DNA from 2 places in the Thalassospira sp. B30-1 genome. Region 2 is predicted to be linked to the other one. Evidence: riboswitches for the same ligand, from Rfam matches in the RefSeq annotation. Region 2 holds a riboswitch; the other holds the start of a gene.
The links. A riboswitch is a leader RNA that binds a small molecule or an ion and turns the genes downstream of it on or off. The one in region 2 is predicted to bind glycine.
Positions count from the first base shown of each region.

Region 1: another riboswitch for glycine. It lies ahead of IT971_RS01595 (L-serine ammonia-lyase); the one in region 2 lies ahead of gcvT (glycine cleavage system aminomethyltransferase GcvT).

Region 1 covers NZ_CP065232.1:340,582-347,584, reverse strand. Annotated here, with positions in the region: gene IT971_RS01625 (glutamate-5-semialdehyde dehydrogenase) at 1-576, shown strand, start outside; gene IT971_RS01620 (nicotinate-nucleotide adenylyltransferase) at 573-1,181, shown strand; gene rsfS (ribosome silencing factor) at 1,236-1,625, shown strand; gene rlmH (23S rRNA (pseudouridine(1915)-N(3))-methyltransferase RlmH) at 1,707-2,165, shown strand; gene IT971_RS01605 (hypothetical protein) at 2,268-2,924, shown strand; gene IT971_RS01600 (dihydrofolate reductase family protein) at 2,931-3,464, opposite strand; gene IT971_RS01595 (L-serine ammonia-lyase) at 3,617-5,032, opposite strand; glycine riboswitch at 5,103-5,230, opposite strand; glycine riboswitch at 5,234-5,333, opposite strand; gene gpmI (2,3-bisphosphoglycerate-independent phosphoglycerate mutase) at 5,608-7,003, shown strand, end outside.
Region 2 covers NZ_CP065232.1:3,974,701-3,981,703, reverse strand. Annotated here, with positions in the region: gene IT971_RS18705 (bifunctional diguanylate cyclase/phosphodiesterase) at 1-1,436, opposite strand, end outside; gene rnhA (ribonuclease HI) at 1,682-2,125, opposite strand; gene IT971_RS18695 (homoserine kinase) at 2,132-3,106, opposite strand; gene ispH (4-hydroxy-3-methylbut-2-enyl diphosphate reductase) at 3,139-4,086, opposite strand; gene IT971_RS18685 (hypothetical protein) at 4,317-4,907, shown strand; glycine riboswitch at 5,144-5,267, shown strand; glycine riboswitch at 5,271-5,373, shown strand; gene gcvT (glycine cleavage system aminomethyltransferase GcvT) at 5,431-6,543, shown strand; gene gcvH (glycine cleavage system protein GcvH) at 6,635-7,003, shown strand, end outside.

The DNA.
Region 1 (7,003 bases), 1.2 Mb from region 2:
GGGCTTTGCCATACCTATGTCCATACCAGTGCGGATGTGACCAAAGTCGTCGATATCGTGGTGAATGCCAAGATGCGCCGGACCGGCATTTGCGGTGCGACCGAAACCATCCTGATTGATCAGGTGGTTGCCGATGATCTGTTGCCGAAAATTGCCGCGGCCCTTGCCGACAAGGGATGTGAAATGCGTGGCGATGCCAGCGCGCAAAAGGCAGACACCCGCATCCTGCCTGCCACGGACGATGATTGGATCACCGAATATCTTGATGCCATTGTGTCGATCAAGGTCATCAATGGCGTCGAAGAAGCGGTCAACCATATCAACACATATGGATCGCATCACACCGACGCCATTTTGGCCGAGGATACCGATGCGACCGCGACGTTCCTCAATGGTGTTGATTCCGGCATCGTGATCGTCAATGCATCGACACAGTTTGCTGATGGTGGCGAATTTGGCATGGGGGCCGAGATTGGCATTTCGACGGGCAAGCTGCATGCACGCGGCCCGGTCGGAGTCGAACAGCTGACCAGCTATAAATACATTGTGCGCGGCACCGGCCAGACCCGCCCATGAGTTTTTCGACGCCCAGAAGTCATAGCGCCCCGCCCCGCGTCGGATTGCTGGGCGGGTCGTTTAACCCGGCCCATGAAGGACATCTGCATATATCGCTGGAAGCCTTGAAAACCCTGCAACTTGATGCAGTCTGGTGGCTGGTGTCGCCGCAAAACCCGCTCAAGCCCGCCCAGGGTATGGCCGACCTTGCCGACCGGTTCGATTCGGCGCTGATGATGGCAAAGCATCCCCGCATTGTTGTTTCTGCAATTGAATCAGAACTGGGAACCCGTTATACGGCCGACACTCTCGCAGCTTTGCAGCGTCGTTTTACCCGAACGCGGTTCGTATGGCTGATGGGGGCGGACAATCTGGCCCAGTTTCATAAATGGAAATGGTGGGACAGGTTGATTTTGCGCGCTCCCATTGCGGTTCTTGACCGCGAGGGGTATTCTAACAAGGCATTGTCCGGGACGGCAGCCAAGCGTATGGAACGCTGGCGCATCCCATCGGACAGGGCGGGTTTGCTGGCCGATCTCGATGTTCCGGCCTGGGTTTACCTGCCAATAAAGCGCCATCCGGCTTCTTCGACCGCAATCCGCGCCGAAGGCAGATGGCAGGTTTGACCGGCGGGAGTTCCCCGGATCCAAAACGGATCGGGCTCTCTTGCGTAAATTGAGGTGGCGACCATAGGTACCGCAAAAAAGACTCTGACCCCGGGCGAGCTTCTTGCCCTTATCCAGAGCACGCTCGAAGACGACAAGGCCGAAGACCTTGTCACCATTAATCTGATCGATAAAACCTCCCTTGCCGATCATATGATCATTGCAACCGGGTCATCCTCCAGACGGGTGGCGTCGATGGCAGAGCATATTGTCGAAAAGCTGAAAGAAGCAGGTCAGGGCCGTGCCCAGGCCGAAGGCAAGGAACAGGGCGACTGGGTTCTGGTTGATGCCGGCGATGTCATCGTCCATCTGTTCCGCCCGGAAGTTCGCGCTTTCTACAACATAGAACAGATGTGGGGCGTTGAAAATCCGGCGCTTAAACAGCAGGCGGCGCGACTGTATTAATACAGTCCGCCCCGGTTTGCCCTGACCACCGCGGGGATTGGCCATCGGTGGTCCCCATGCGGGCGGAGCCAGATCGGAAAGATGCAAATTACCCTTGCGACAGTGGGCCGGATGAAGAACGGCCCCGAGAAAGATCTTTTTGACCATTACGCAGCCCGCCTGCGCTGGCCCTTTGCCGTGCGGGAAGTCGAAGAGAAGAAAAAGCTGCCCCCCAATCAGCTCAAAGACCGCGAGGCGGAGCTTTTACTGGGCGTCATCCCCGAAAATGCCTTTTTGATCGCACTTGACGAGCATGGCCGCGAATATGGCTCCATCGATTTTGCCGCAAAGCTTGAAGGCTGGATCGATCAATATGCCGGAAATATCGCCTTTGCCATTGGCGGGGCCGACGGGCATGGGGACGCCATCAAAACACGCGCCAATACGCTTTGGTCACTTGGCAAGGCGACATGGCCCCATATGCTGGTGCGCGCCCTGATTGCCGAACAGCTTTTCCGCGCCCACGCCATCCAGACCAATCACCCCTATCACCGGGAATAATCCCCAAAGTCACCAAAAGCATTGGTTCCCCCACTCTTGGATAAGTTGTTTCAAAATTTGTCCATGGGTATTTCTCTATCTGTTTGAGTAGGGGAATTAACAATGCAAAACAGATACTTAAAGATTGCCGCCGTTATAGGTTTGGCAATGCTGACCGGCGCGTGCGCAGCTTCGCGTAGCGTTGTCGAAATTCAGGAACCGGCCAAAATTGAGAACCCGGCGACTGGGCCGGCCGTTAAAATCGTTTCGGTCGAAGACAAACGCCAATTCGAGATTGATCCATCAACACCGGATATCCCGTCGCTGTCGAATGACGAGATTGATGATGTCACCTTTACATCGCGTGCCTATGCCCGCAAACGCAACACCTATGGAATGGCACTGGGGGATGTTTTGCTGCCCGAAGGCAAAACTGTTGCCGATGCCGTCAACAAGGCAATCTCCAACGGCTTCAAACTGGCCGGATACCGTGTTCTTGAACCGGGGGACGCCGAATATGACAGCGCCGACGCCGTCGATGCCGACCTGATTAAGTTCTGGTCATGGTTCGAACCCGGTTTCTGGCAGGTCACGGTGCATAACAAGTCCGAAGTGACGTTGAAGGGCAACGAACTGAACAAGGGCGAACCGGTTACAGTCACCGACAGCTATCAGGAAAAGATGCAGATGGTCCTCGACAGCGACTGGCAAAGCAGTGCTGTTAATGCCCTACGCGAACTTTCATCAAAGATTGCCGAAAAACTGGAAACGCTTAAGTAACCGGCTTTAACGCAAATCATACTGCATGCGCACGACACCGGACTTGTAGTGCTCCGATGCCACCAGTTTCGGTGTCGTGCCCACAGCATCCCGGCCAAACAGCCGGATGCCATCTCCCAGAATTTCGGGGATGATGAACATTTCAAGCTGATCGACAAGGCCGCCAAACAGGAATTGGGTCACAACACTGGCCCCACCGACGATCCAGATATCACCGGTATCGGACCTGTCATCGCGAAGCTGGCTTGCCAGTTCCACAAGACTACCGCCATAGGCCTCTGTATTGGCCGGGCGGTTATCGGGCAAATCGCGCGATGTCAGCACAATCGTGCGGCGATCTTCATAGGGCCAGTCGCCAAATTCCATCACCTGATCAAAGGTTTTTCGCCCGATGATCAGTGTTCCCACGGTGCCCAGAAAGCCCTCGAAATTGAACTCGGCCGGATCGAATTGATCAAGCCAGTCAACCGCGCCATTGGCGCGCGCGATATAGCCATCCAGACTGACCGCGATATAGATGCGGAACAGTTTCTTTTTCATGCTTTGCCCAACCTGTTCGAGGTCTTTGCCCCGTTTTTGATTTCTCAATGATATCAGATTGCAGGCGCAAGGTGGCAAGAATCGGGCCGGATGAAAAACACCCCCGAAACGGCGGCTTCGAGGGTGTTTGGTCGGTATTTCAAACTGTCAGCTCAACATTCGACCACGTTGACATTGACCGCCAGCCCGCCCTGGCTGGTTTCCTTGTATTTGCTTTGCATATCAATGCCGGTCTGGCGCATGGTTTCGATCACCTTGTCGAGTGACACGGTATGCTGACCATCACCGCGCATTGCCAGACGGGCAGCATTGATCGCCTTGACCGCCCCCATGGTGTTGCGTTCGATGCAGGGTACCTGCACCAGACCGCCAATCGGATCACAGGTCAGGCCAAGGTTGTGTTCCATGCCAATTTCGGCGGCGTTTTCAACCTGTTCGGGCGTACCGCCCATGACGGCACAAAGCGCGCCTGCCGCCATTGAGCAGGCCACACCGACCTCACCCTGACAACCGACTTCGGCGGCCGAGATCGACGCACGCTTTTTATAGATCGAACCAATGGCCGCCGCCGTTAACAGGAATTCGCGTATTTTGCCCTGTGTCACATTGGCCCCGAACCGTTCATAATAGCGCAGCACGGCGGGAATAACACCCGCCGCCCCGTTGGTCGGGGCGGTCACGACGCGCGAACCAGCAGCATTTTCTTCGTTAACCGCAAGGGCATAAAGATTGACCCAGTCGATCACGGTCAACGGGTCCTTAAGCCCCGCTTCTGGCCGTTCCGTCAGCTCAAGGTAAAGTTTGCGCGCACGCCGTTTGACATTCAACCCGCCGGGCAGGATGCCATCGGTTTTGCAGCCACGCTCAATACAATCCATCATCGCGCGATGCACGCGGTCGACAAATTCCTCTGTCTCGGCAGGTTCACGCCAGCTTTTTTCGTTTTCGGCCATGACTTCGGCAATCGACAGCTTTTCCTTTTTACAGATCGCCATCAGTTCATCGGCCGAGGAAAAGGGATAAGGCAGCGTGATATTATCGCCGGAATATTCCGCCCCGCGATCATCGCCCGAGACGATAAACCCACCCCCAACCGAAAAATATTCCTGTTTGTGCAGAACAACACCGTCACGGTCAAAGGCGGTGATCCGCATGCCGTTGGGATGTTCGGGCAGGCTTTCGGTCATGTGAAACACAAGATTGGTTTCGCGGTTAAAGGCAACCGGATACGCGCCGTAAAGCTGTAATGCGTGATCTTTATCAATCGCATCCATCGTCGGTGCGATCCGGTCGGGATCAACCGAACGCGGTCGTTCCCCCGAAAGCCCCATGATCACCGCGGTATCGGTGGCATGGCCCTTGCCAGTCAGGGCAAGCGATCCGTAAAGATCGACAATTACCGAGCCGATTTTTTCCAAAAGATTCCGGGCTTCGAGTTCCAGACAGAACCGATAGCCCGCGCGCATCGGGCCGACCGTATGCGAACTCGATGGGCCGATGCCGATGGTATAAAGATCGACAACGGAAAGATTAACGTCTTGCGGACGCTGCTTATTTTCTTCGGTCAAATGGGCCTCCCACGGCTCTTTGTCATGCGGATCAATGCCACATGACGTTATAGAACCGGTGTCTTGCCCCCTCTGTCCCTTGACCTGAGATTGTGCGCCCTGTTGCCAAAAACAAAGAAGTCTTTGACGCCATGGCTTCATCCTTCGGTGGAAATATGGTGCCGGGCATTGGCCCCGTACCGCTTTCTCTCTCCAGAGCCTCAATCCGCAACGGTCCATCTGCCTGAGAGTTTTCGGGGCTATTGCTCCTTCGGCGCCGATCTGATCGCGGGATCAAAGCGGGCTCTCCCATCGCGGTTATTCGAGGTATCACCGTAACGCCCGAGATTACAGGCAGGTGATGATCCTTGTCAAAAAGCGACTTTGCAAGCGCACAAAAAATACCCGGTCGGAAGGCTGTTCAATACCGGCATTCATGATAGATTGCGCGTTGAAAATGCTATGATTGGCAGCGTCTGATGGCGGACCCACCGCGCCCGGCGTCTTTGTACGGATGGCAAAATTACCGGAAAATAACCATCTTTACCGGTAATTCAGCCTTTTACCTTATTTCGTGTACTTTACTTCGTGGGATTATGATTGTGACTGTATCAAATACCGTAAAGCGCCCGCGTCCGGTGGTGCTGTGCATTCTGGATGGCTGGGGTTATCGCGAGGAAAGCAAGGACAATGCGGTTGCATTGGCCAACACCCCTGTTTGGGACGCGCTTTATGCCAACAATCCGACCGGCTTTCTGAAAGCCTGCGGTCTTGATGTCGGCCTGCCCGAAGGGCAGATGGGCAATTCCGAAGTCGGCCATATGAATCTTGGTGCCGGCCGGGTTGTGATGCAGGAACTGCCAAAAATTGACGAGGCTGTCAAAACCGGTTCGATCGCCGATACCGATACCGTCAAAAAGGTTATCGCCAAGCTGAAAGAAAGCGGGGGTGTCTGTCATATCGCGGGGCTTCTGTCCGAAGGCGGGGTGCATTCCCATCAGGCCCATATGGCGGCCCTTGCCAAAATCATCGCATCGGCCGGTGTGCCGGTAAAAATCCATGCCTATCTGGATGGCCGCGATACCGCCCCCAAAAGTGCCGCCAAATTCCTTGAAAAATTCCGCGCACAGATTGGTGATGCCAATGTTGAAATCGTGACCGTCACCGGGCGCTATTACGCGATGGACCGCGACAATCGCTGGGAACGCGTCAGCCAGGCCTATTTCACGATGGTAAAGGGCAAGAATTACGCCGATGGCCGCACCGCTGAAAGTGCCGAAGGCGCAATCAGGGCAGCCTATGATGCCGACACCACGGATGAATTCGTTCTGCCGACCGTGATTGGCGATTATGCCGGCATGAAAGACGGCGACGGACTTTTGATGACCAATTTCCGGGCCGACCGCGCGCGTGAAATTCTGGCCGCGATCTGCGCACCGGACTTTGACGGGTTTGACCGTGGCACCCCGATCAGATTTGCCGTGCAGGCCGGTATGGTTGAATATTCATCCGACCATGCAAAATATATGGATGCGATCTATCCGCCGCAGGTGTTGCCAAATATCTTTGGTGAAGTCGTTTCCAGGGCTGGCATGAAGCAGTTGCGCATCGCGGAAACCGAAAAATATCCGCATGTGTCCTTCTTCTTTAACGGCGGCGAAGAACAGGTTTTCGAGGGCGAAGACCGTATTCTGGTGCCATCGCCCAAGGTCGCGACCTATGATTTGCAGCCGGAAATGTCGGCCCCGGAAGTGACTGAAAAGCTGGTGGCAGCGATCAGGGCTGAAACCTATGACGCGATCATTCTGAACTTTGCCAACCCCGACATGGTCGGCCATAGCGGCATTTTGTCCGCCGCGATGAAGGCCGCCGAAGCGGTCGATACCTGCCTTGGGCAGGTTGTTGATGCGGTTAAATCGGTGGGCGGCGTGATGTTCGTTACCGCCGATCACGGGAACTGTGAGATGATGGTGGATCCGGAAACCGGCGAGC
Region 2 (7,003 bases):
CGGATGCCGCGGCAATCGAACGGTTGGCAAAGTTCATCAATGATGCGCTGGGCAAGGGCAATGGTGTCTTCGATATTCTGGACATCGGTCTGGATGATGGCGAATTCATCGCCGCCAAGGCGGGCGGCGGTATCGGAATCACGGATGATCCGCGACAGGCGCTGCCCCATTTCTTGGATCATCAGATCGCCGACATCATGGCCAAAGTGATCGTTGATGTCCTTGAACCGGTCCAGATCGACAAACAGCACCGTGACCCCGCGCTGGAACCTGCGGGCGGATAGCAATGCCTGACGCAGACGGTCAAGGAACAGGGTGCGGTTCGGCAGGCTGGTCAGGACGTCATGCACGGCGAGATGGCGCATGCGGGCTTCGGTCTGTTTGCGTTCGGTAATGTCGGTATAGGTCGCAACGTAACCGCCGCCGGGCATCGGGTTGTGGTCCACCTGAACGACCCGGCCATTCGGGCGGGTGCGTTCCATGCGGTACGGTTCGCGACGGCGCGCAATCGCCACCCGGTCGGAAATCAGGGCCTGAATGCTGACATCGCCATATTCGCCGCGTTCGGCGTTGTAACGCAGTATATCGGAAAGTGGCGTTCCTTCCTTGACCAGATCGCGCGGCAGGTTCAGCAATTCGATATAGCGTTCGTTCCAGACCATCAGGTTCAGGTCCTGATCGAACAGGCATATGCCTTGGCCGATATTGTGAAGGGTTGCTTCCAGAAGGGCCTGTTTGCGCTGGGCTTCTTCCTGTGCCTGCCCTTGCAGGGTCACCATTTCATTATATTCGCGGATCAGAAGACCCAGTTCATCCGAACTGTTCCATTCCACCGGACGGCGCAGGCGGCCATGCTTGGTCATGCGGATGGAATGCAAAAGCCGGTTCAGCGGTTCCTTGATCGACCGTTTGTTGGCGATCAGAAGGCTGGCGGCGACAACCGCAATCAGCAGACCGAACAGGATCATGTCGATCACCATCCGGCGGAACAGCAAATCCTGAACGCGGGCTTCTGTGAAGTAAATCACAAGTTCGCCGACGTCATGACGCACATTATTGCGTTCAAAGAACACGCGCCGTGACAGACGCAGGGTGTCGTTCAGTTCGGATTGTGACACGCCGGTATGGGCAAATTCGGTGCCGTCAGCGCCCAGTGCCAGCACGGCGACAATATCGCGATCCCGGCTCATGGCATTCAGGGCGGATTCGATATTGTCGACATCCAGATACCAGAACGGTGTCGCCAGAACGCGGGCATTGATGTCGGCGGTCTGTTCGATTTTTTCAGTCAGGTCGTCACGCAGAACCGTGTAACTGACGTATCCGAAGACAACGAACAGCGCGAGGGAGAACAAGGAAACCAGCGGCAGCGCGATAAAAAGCAATCGGCTGCTAAGCGACTTCCGTTGTAAAAAGCCGTACGATCCGCGCGACAAGCGTATTTCTCCTCGGCACCCACTATCGACTAGTTAATGGCAACCATACCCGACCTTAGGACGGGGTCCAACATCCCTGACACTGACGTTACTCAATCTGGAAGTCAGCCCAAAAGCAAGTTTGATTTCATTTTTTTCATATAGCGTTCACAAAAAGCAATCCGATCCATCTATTTTGGATCGAAGTGCAGCAGCTTCAAGCACTTGTATGCCAGTTTATTTCGGATTTCTTATTTAGGGCGGATTTATTTCGGCACGGCCTGACGGGCGAGTTCATCGCATCGTTCGTTTTCCGGGTGTCCGGCGTGTCCTTTGACCCAGTGCCATTCAACTTTATGCGTTTTAAGAGCTTCCAGAAGCCTTTGCCAAAGCTCGACATTCTTGACGGGCTTTTTATCCGCCGTTTTCCAGCCGCGTTTCTGCCAGCCGAAAATCCATTTGGTAATTCCGTCGCGGACATAGCTGCTGTCGGTGTAGATATCGACCACACAGGGGCGTTTCAACGCTTCAAGCGCACTGATGGCGGCCATCATTTCCATGCGGTTGTTGGTGGTTTCCGGATCGCCGCCCGACATTTCCTTTTCCACGCCATTAAATCGCAGGATCGCGCCCCAGCCACCGGGGCCGGGGTTGCCGCTGCACGCGCCGTCGGTATAAATCTCGACGCGTTTATTGTCCGTTCCGGTCATGTAATTCTATTCCTCGCCCAGGCCATAGGCGCTGGCACTGTCGATCCGCTGATGAAAGCGCAGTTTATTGATGTATTCGCGTGGGTTTTTCGGTGTGACCAGCGCATCCTTGGGCGTGTTGATCCAGTCATAAAGACGGGTCAGCAGGAACCGCAATGACGCCCCGCGCGCAAGGATCGGAAGGGCGGCCATTTCGTCATCGGACAATGTGCGCACCTTGCCATAGCTTGACAGAAGGTTGCGCGCCTTGGTGACGTTGAAACTGTTATCAGGTTCGAAACACCACGCATTCATGCAGATCGCAATGTCATAGGCCAGAAGGTCATTGCACGCGAAATAGAAATCGATCAGGCCCGATACGTCATCCTTGCCCGGGAAGAAAAACACATTATCGGGGAAAAGGTCGGCATGGATCACGCCCGCAGGCAACTGATGGGGCCAGTTGGCTTCAAGAAAGGCCAGTTCATCCTCGATCAGTTTTTCAAGGCCGGGCTGAACGCCGTTAGCATCGGTACGGCAGCTTTCAAACAGCGGGCGCCAGCCCGTAACACTTAGCGCATTGCCAAGATACATGTCGAAATCCTGACCGGCGGTGTGCAAGTGTGCCAGTGCCGCACCAAGCCCGGTGCAGTGATGGGGCATGATCCGGCGCGGCGACATGCCGTTCAGGAAGGATGTGATGGCGGCCGGACGTCCGCACAAACGGCGTAACGCGACCCCGTCCTTGCCGTGGATCGGTGTCGGGCAATTCAGCCCCTTGGCCGACAGATGATCCATCAGGCCCAGATAGAACGGCAGGTCATCCGGGTTCACACGCTTTTCATACAGGGTCAGGATGAAGGATGCCTGATCGGTCTGAAGCAGGAAGTTGGTATTTTCGACACCCTCGGCGATTCCCTTGAACGAAATCACGGTGCCGATATCGTATTCGGCAACAAAACGGGCGATATCTTCGTCAGAAACGTCGGTATAGACGGCCATGGGATATCCGGATTTCCTGCATCAGGGCGGGGTTAGCTGGCAAGCTGGCGGGGCAGCTTGAAGGTGACGTTTTCATTGGTCAAAGTCAGGGTTTCGACCGTGACGTTATAACGTTCCCGGCAGGCATCGATGACTTCCTCGACCAGAATTTCCGGGGCGGATGCGCCCGCAGTAATGCCAAGCGTCGAAATACCGTCAAGCTTGGACCAGTCGATATCCTTGGCGCGTTCGACCAGAACCGAACGGTCACATCCTTCGCGTTTCGCGACTTCGACCAGACGGTTCGAGTTTGACGAGTTTGGCGCGCCCAGAACCAGAATGGCATCGGCATCGGTTGCGATCAGCTTGACCGCGTGTTGGCGGTTGGTGGTCGCATAGCAGATGTCTTCTTTCTTCGGGACCTCGATCGCCGGAAAACGGCGTTGCAGGATCGAGATGATCTTGGCCGTATCGTCCAGCGACAGGGTGGTCTGGGTCACAAACGCCAGGTTTTCGGGGTTTTCGACCTGAAGGTTTTCGGCGTCTTCTTCGGTCTCGATCAGGGTCATGCTGCCCGGTGGCAACTGCCCCATGGTGCCGATGACTTCGGGATGACCGGCATGGCCGATCAGAAGGATATGTTTGCCATCTGCATGGTGGCGTTCCGCACCACGATGGACCTTGGACACCAGCGGGCAGGTCGCATCAAGATATTCAAGCTGGCGGCTTTCGGCAGCTTCGGGGACCGATTTCGGTACACCGTGCGCGGAAAAGATTACTGGCACGCCATCCGGGACGCTATCGAGTTCATCGACAAAAACAGCCCCCATGTCGCGCAGGCGGTCGACCACGAATTTATTGTGGACGATTTCGTGGCGGACATAGACCGGCGCGCCATACTTCACCAGCGCCTTTTCGACGATCTCGATCGCACGATCCACCCCGGCACAGAAACCGCGCGGGTTGGCAAGGATGATCCGAAGGTCGGCTTTGTCAGACATGATACGGGTCCGAATGTTCATGATGTGCGCCATGCGATGGCACGGTTATTCAAATGTCTTCGTTACATAACCTGCCAGCACCGTGCACGCAATGACAGACACCGTGTAAAGATGCATGTTCAGCTATGTCCGGCCATGTATTTAGGCCCCATGCCGCGATTTGAAACGGAAGCGGGTTGTGTCGCCATATCGGAGCGAATAGACTGCGCGCGGTTGTGCCCGGACCGGGCATGACAGCGAATTTGACCAGTTCTATAGAGGCTTGGATGACGATTGCGAACGGACTGCGGCGTGTTTGTGCATTGGGTTTGGTGTCGTTTGCCGGTTTTCTGGCGGCGTGCAGCAGCAACCCGTTCGAAGAGCAGCCGGTTCCGGCATGTCCGCGGGCCTTCCTGCCCAATGATACCGCCCGATTGGTGCAGTTCAGCGGTCAGGGCAAGGACCTGACCGATGTGATCCTTGAAGCCGAATTTGGCGGTTATCTGGGCGATTGCGGCTATGACCTTGATGACAAGATCCTGAACGTCGTGATCAGCCCGGTGATCAATGCCGAACTGGGCCCGGCCGCACAGGGGCGCAACGCAAAACTCCAGTATTTCGTAGCACTTAAGGACCCGTCTGGCGAGTTTATCCAGAAGAATCTGTTCGATGTTCAGATGGCGTTTCCGAGCAATTTGAACCTGGCGCGCTATCGCGACGAGCAGGTGACTTTGAACGTGCCGCTGGATGATGTCTGGGCCGGTCCGGACTATGAAATTTACCTTGGTTTCCAGCTAAGCGCCGATCAGCTTGATTACAATCGACGCTTCGGAAAAAATTAATAATCCGGCCTATTATTCATTTTTGGTGAATAATCAAATCCCGCCCGCCTCGCGTGGCGGGATTTTCGTTTTTGAACAAAAGTTCGTTTTCGGTAATCCTCATACAAAATAATGGGCATTTGCCGGAGGGGCAAAAAAAGGGCTTTTAATCCTCATACCAATGGATGGGGTGGAGAGGATATGATTTTTGGGGCTGGTCTGGTCGGATTCAAATCCGTATAAGGGGGCATACCCAAATGATCCCCGTGGGAGAGTGCCACGGTCTTGATCGATGTGCGTGATTACATCGATAGGGATTGCGCGGACGCCGAAGGAGCAACCACCCCGGAAACTCTCAGGCAAACGGACCGCGGGGAGATGGGACTCTGGAAAGCAGGCGGCATCGAACATGGATGTGCGTCTCGCCGAAGATGTAAGCAGACCGGTATTCAAACCGGCTGTGATTCTTTCAGGCTCCAAGACAGAGGGGGACGTGGTTGGCCACTGGTCGGCTATGTTTCGCAACGACTGTCTGGAGACCTTGATGGCCGATCATCAAACCGAACTGCTGAAAACCGCCCTTTATGATTTGCATGTGGAACTGGGTGCCAAGATGGTGCCGTTCGCCGGTTATGACATGCCGGTGCAATATCCGTTGGGGGTGAAGGGCGAACATCTGCATACCCGCGCGAAGGCCGGTCTGTTTGATGTTTCGCATATGGGGCAGGTCCGCCTGACCGGCGAAAATCGCGTGGCCGAGCTTGAAAAGCTGGTGCCCGGTGATATCGCGATCCTCAAACCCGGCCGCACCCGTTATTCCGCCTTTACCAATGACGATGGCACGATTTTGGATGATCTGATGATCACCAATGCGGGCGACAGCCTGTTTCTGGTGATCAATGCCGCGTGCAAGGATGATGACATTGTCCATATGCGGGCCAATCTGGATAACGGTGTCGAGCTGATCGAGATTGATGACCGCGCGTTGATGGCCTTGCAGGGCCCGGACGCCGCCCGCGTGCTGGCGCGGTTTGCACCCTCGGTTGCCGATATGAAATTCATGAGCTTTGCCGAGATCGATATTGCCGGTATCGCGTGCTTTGTTACCCGGTCGGGCTATACCGGCGAAGACGGGTATGAGATTTCCGTGCCGAACGAGCGCGCCGAAGAGCTGGCGCGCAAGTTGTTGGCCGAGGAAGAGGTCGAGGCGATTGGCCTTGGCGCGCGTGATTCGCTGCGTCTTGAAGCTGGTCTTTGCCTGTATGGCAACGATATCGATACCACGACCACCCCGGTCGAAGGCGACCTTAACTGGATCATCAACAAGCGTCGTCGCGAAGAAGGCGGGTTCAAGGGGGCGGATGTCATCCTTGATCAGCTTGCCAATGGCGCGGATCGCAAACGTGTCGGGATCAAACCCGAAGGCAAGGCCCCGGCGCGTGAACATACGCCGGTCTTGAACAGTGACGGCGAAGAAATTGGCGAAATCACCAGCGGTGGTTTCGGCCCGACCGTGGATGGCCCGATTGCGATGGGATATGTCGCAATTGAATTTGCCGCCCCGGGTACCAAAGTCGATCTGATGGTGCGCGGCAAGGCACGCCCGGCGGAAATCGTCGAACTGCCGTTTGCGGCACATCGTTACTATCGCGGCTGATCATCAGAAAAAAAAGAGTTCGGGCAGCGTTTGCGGCCCGCAAAAGATACCGAGATTTTAGAGACAACTGATCTTACAGGGACGAATTACCATGGCTAAAAAATTCTCGCAGGAACATGAATGGGTTGAATATGAAGACGGTGTCGCGACCGTTGGCATTACCGATTACGCCCAGCAGTCGCTTGGCGATATCGTTTATGTCGAGCTGCCGGAAGTTGGCAAAAAGCTGACCAAGGATGGCGATGCGGCGGTTGTCGAATCGGTCAAGGCCGCCAGCGACGTTTATGCGCCGCTTGATGGTGTCGTTGTCGAAGCCAACGAAGAACTTGATGACAATCCGGCACTGGTGAACGAAGCCCCGGAAAGCGATGGCTGGTTCTTCCGCATGGAACTTTCCGATGAGTCCCAGCTTGATGAGCTGATGGACGAAGCTGCGTATAAAGACTTTGTCGAAGGCCTT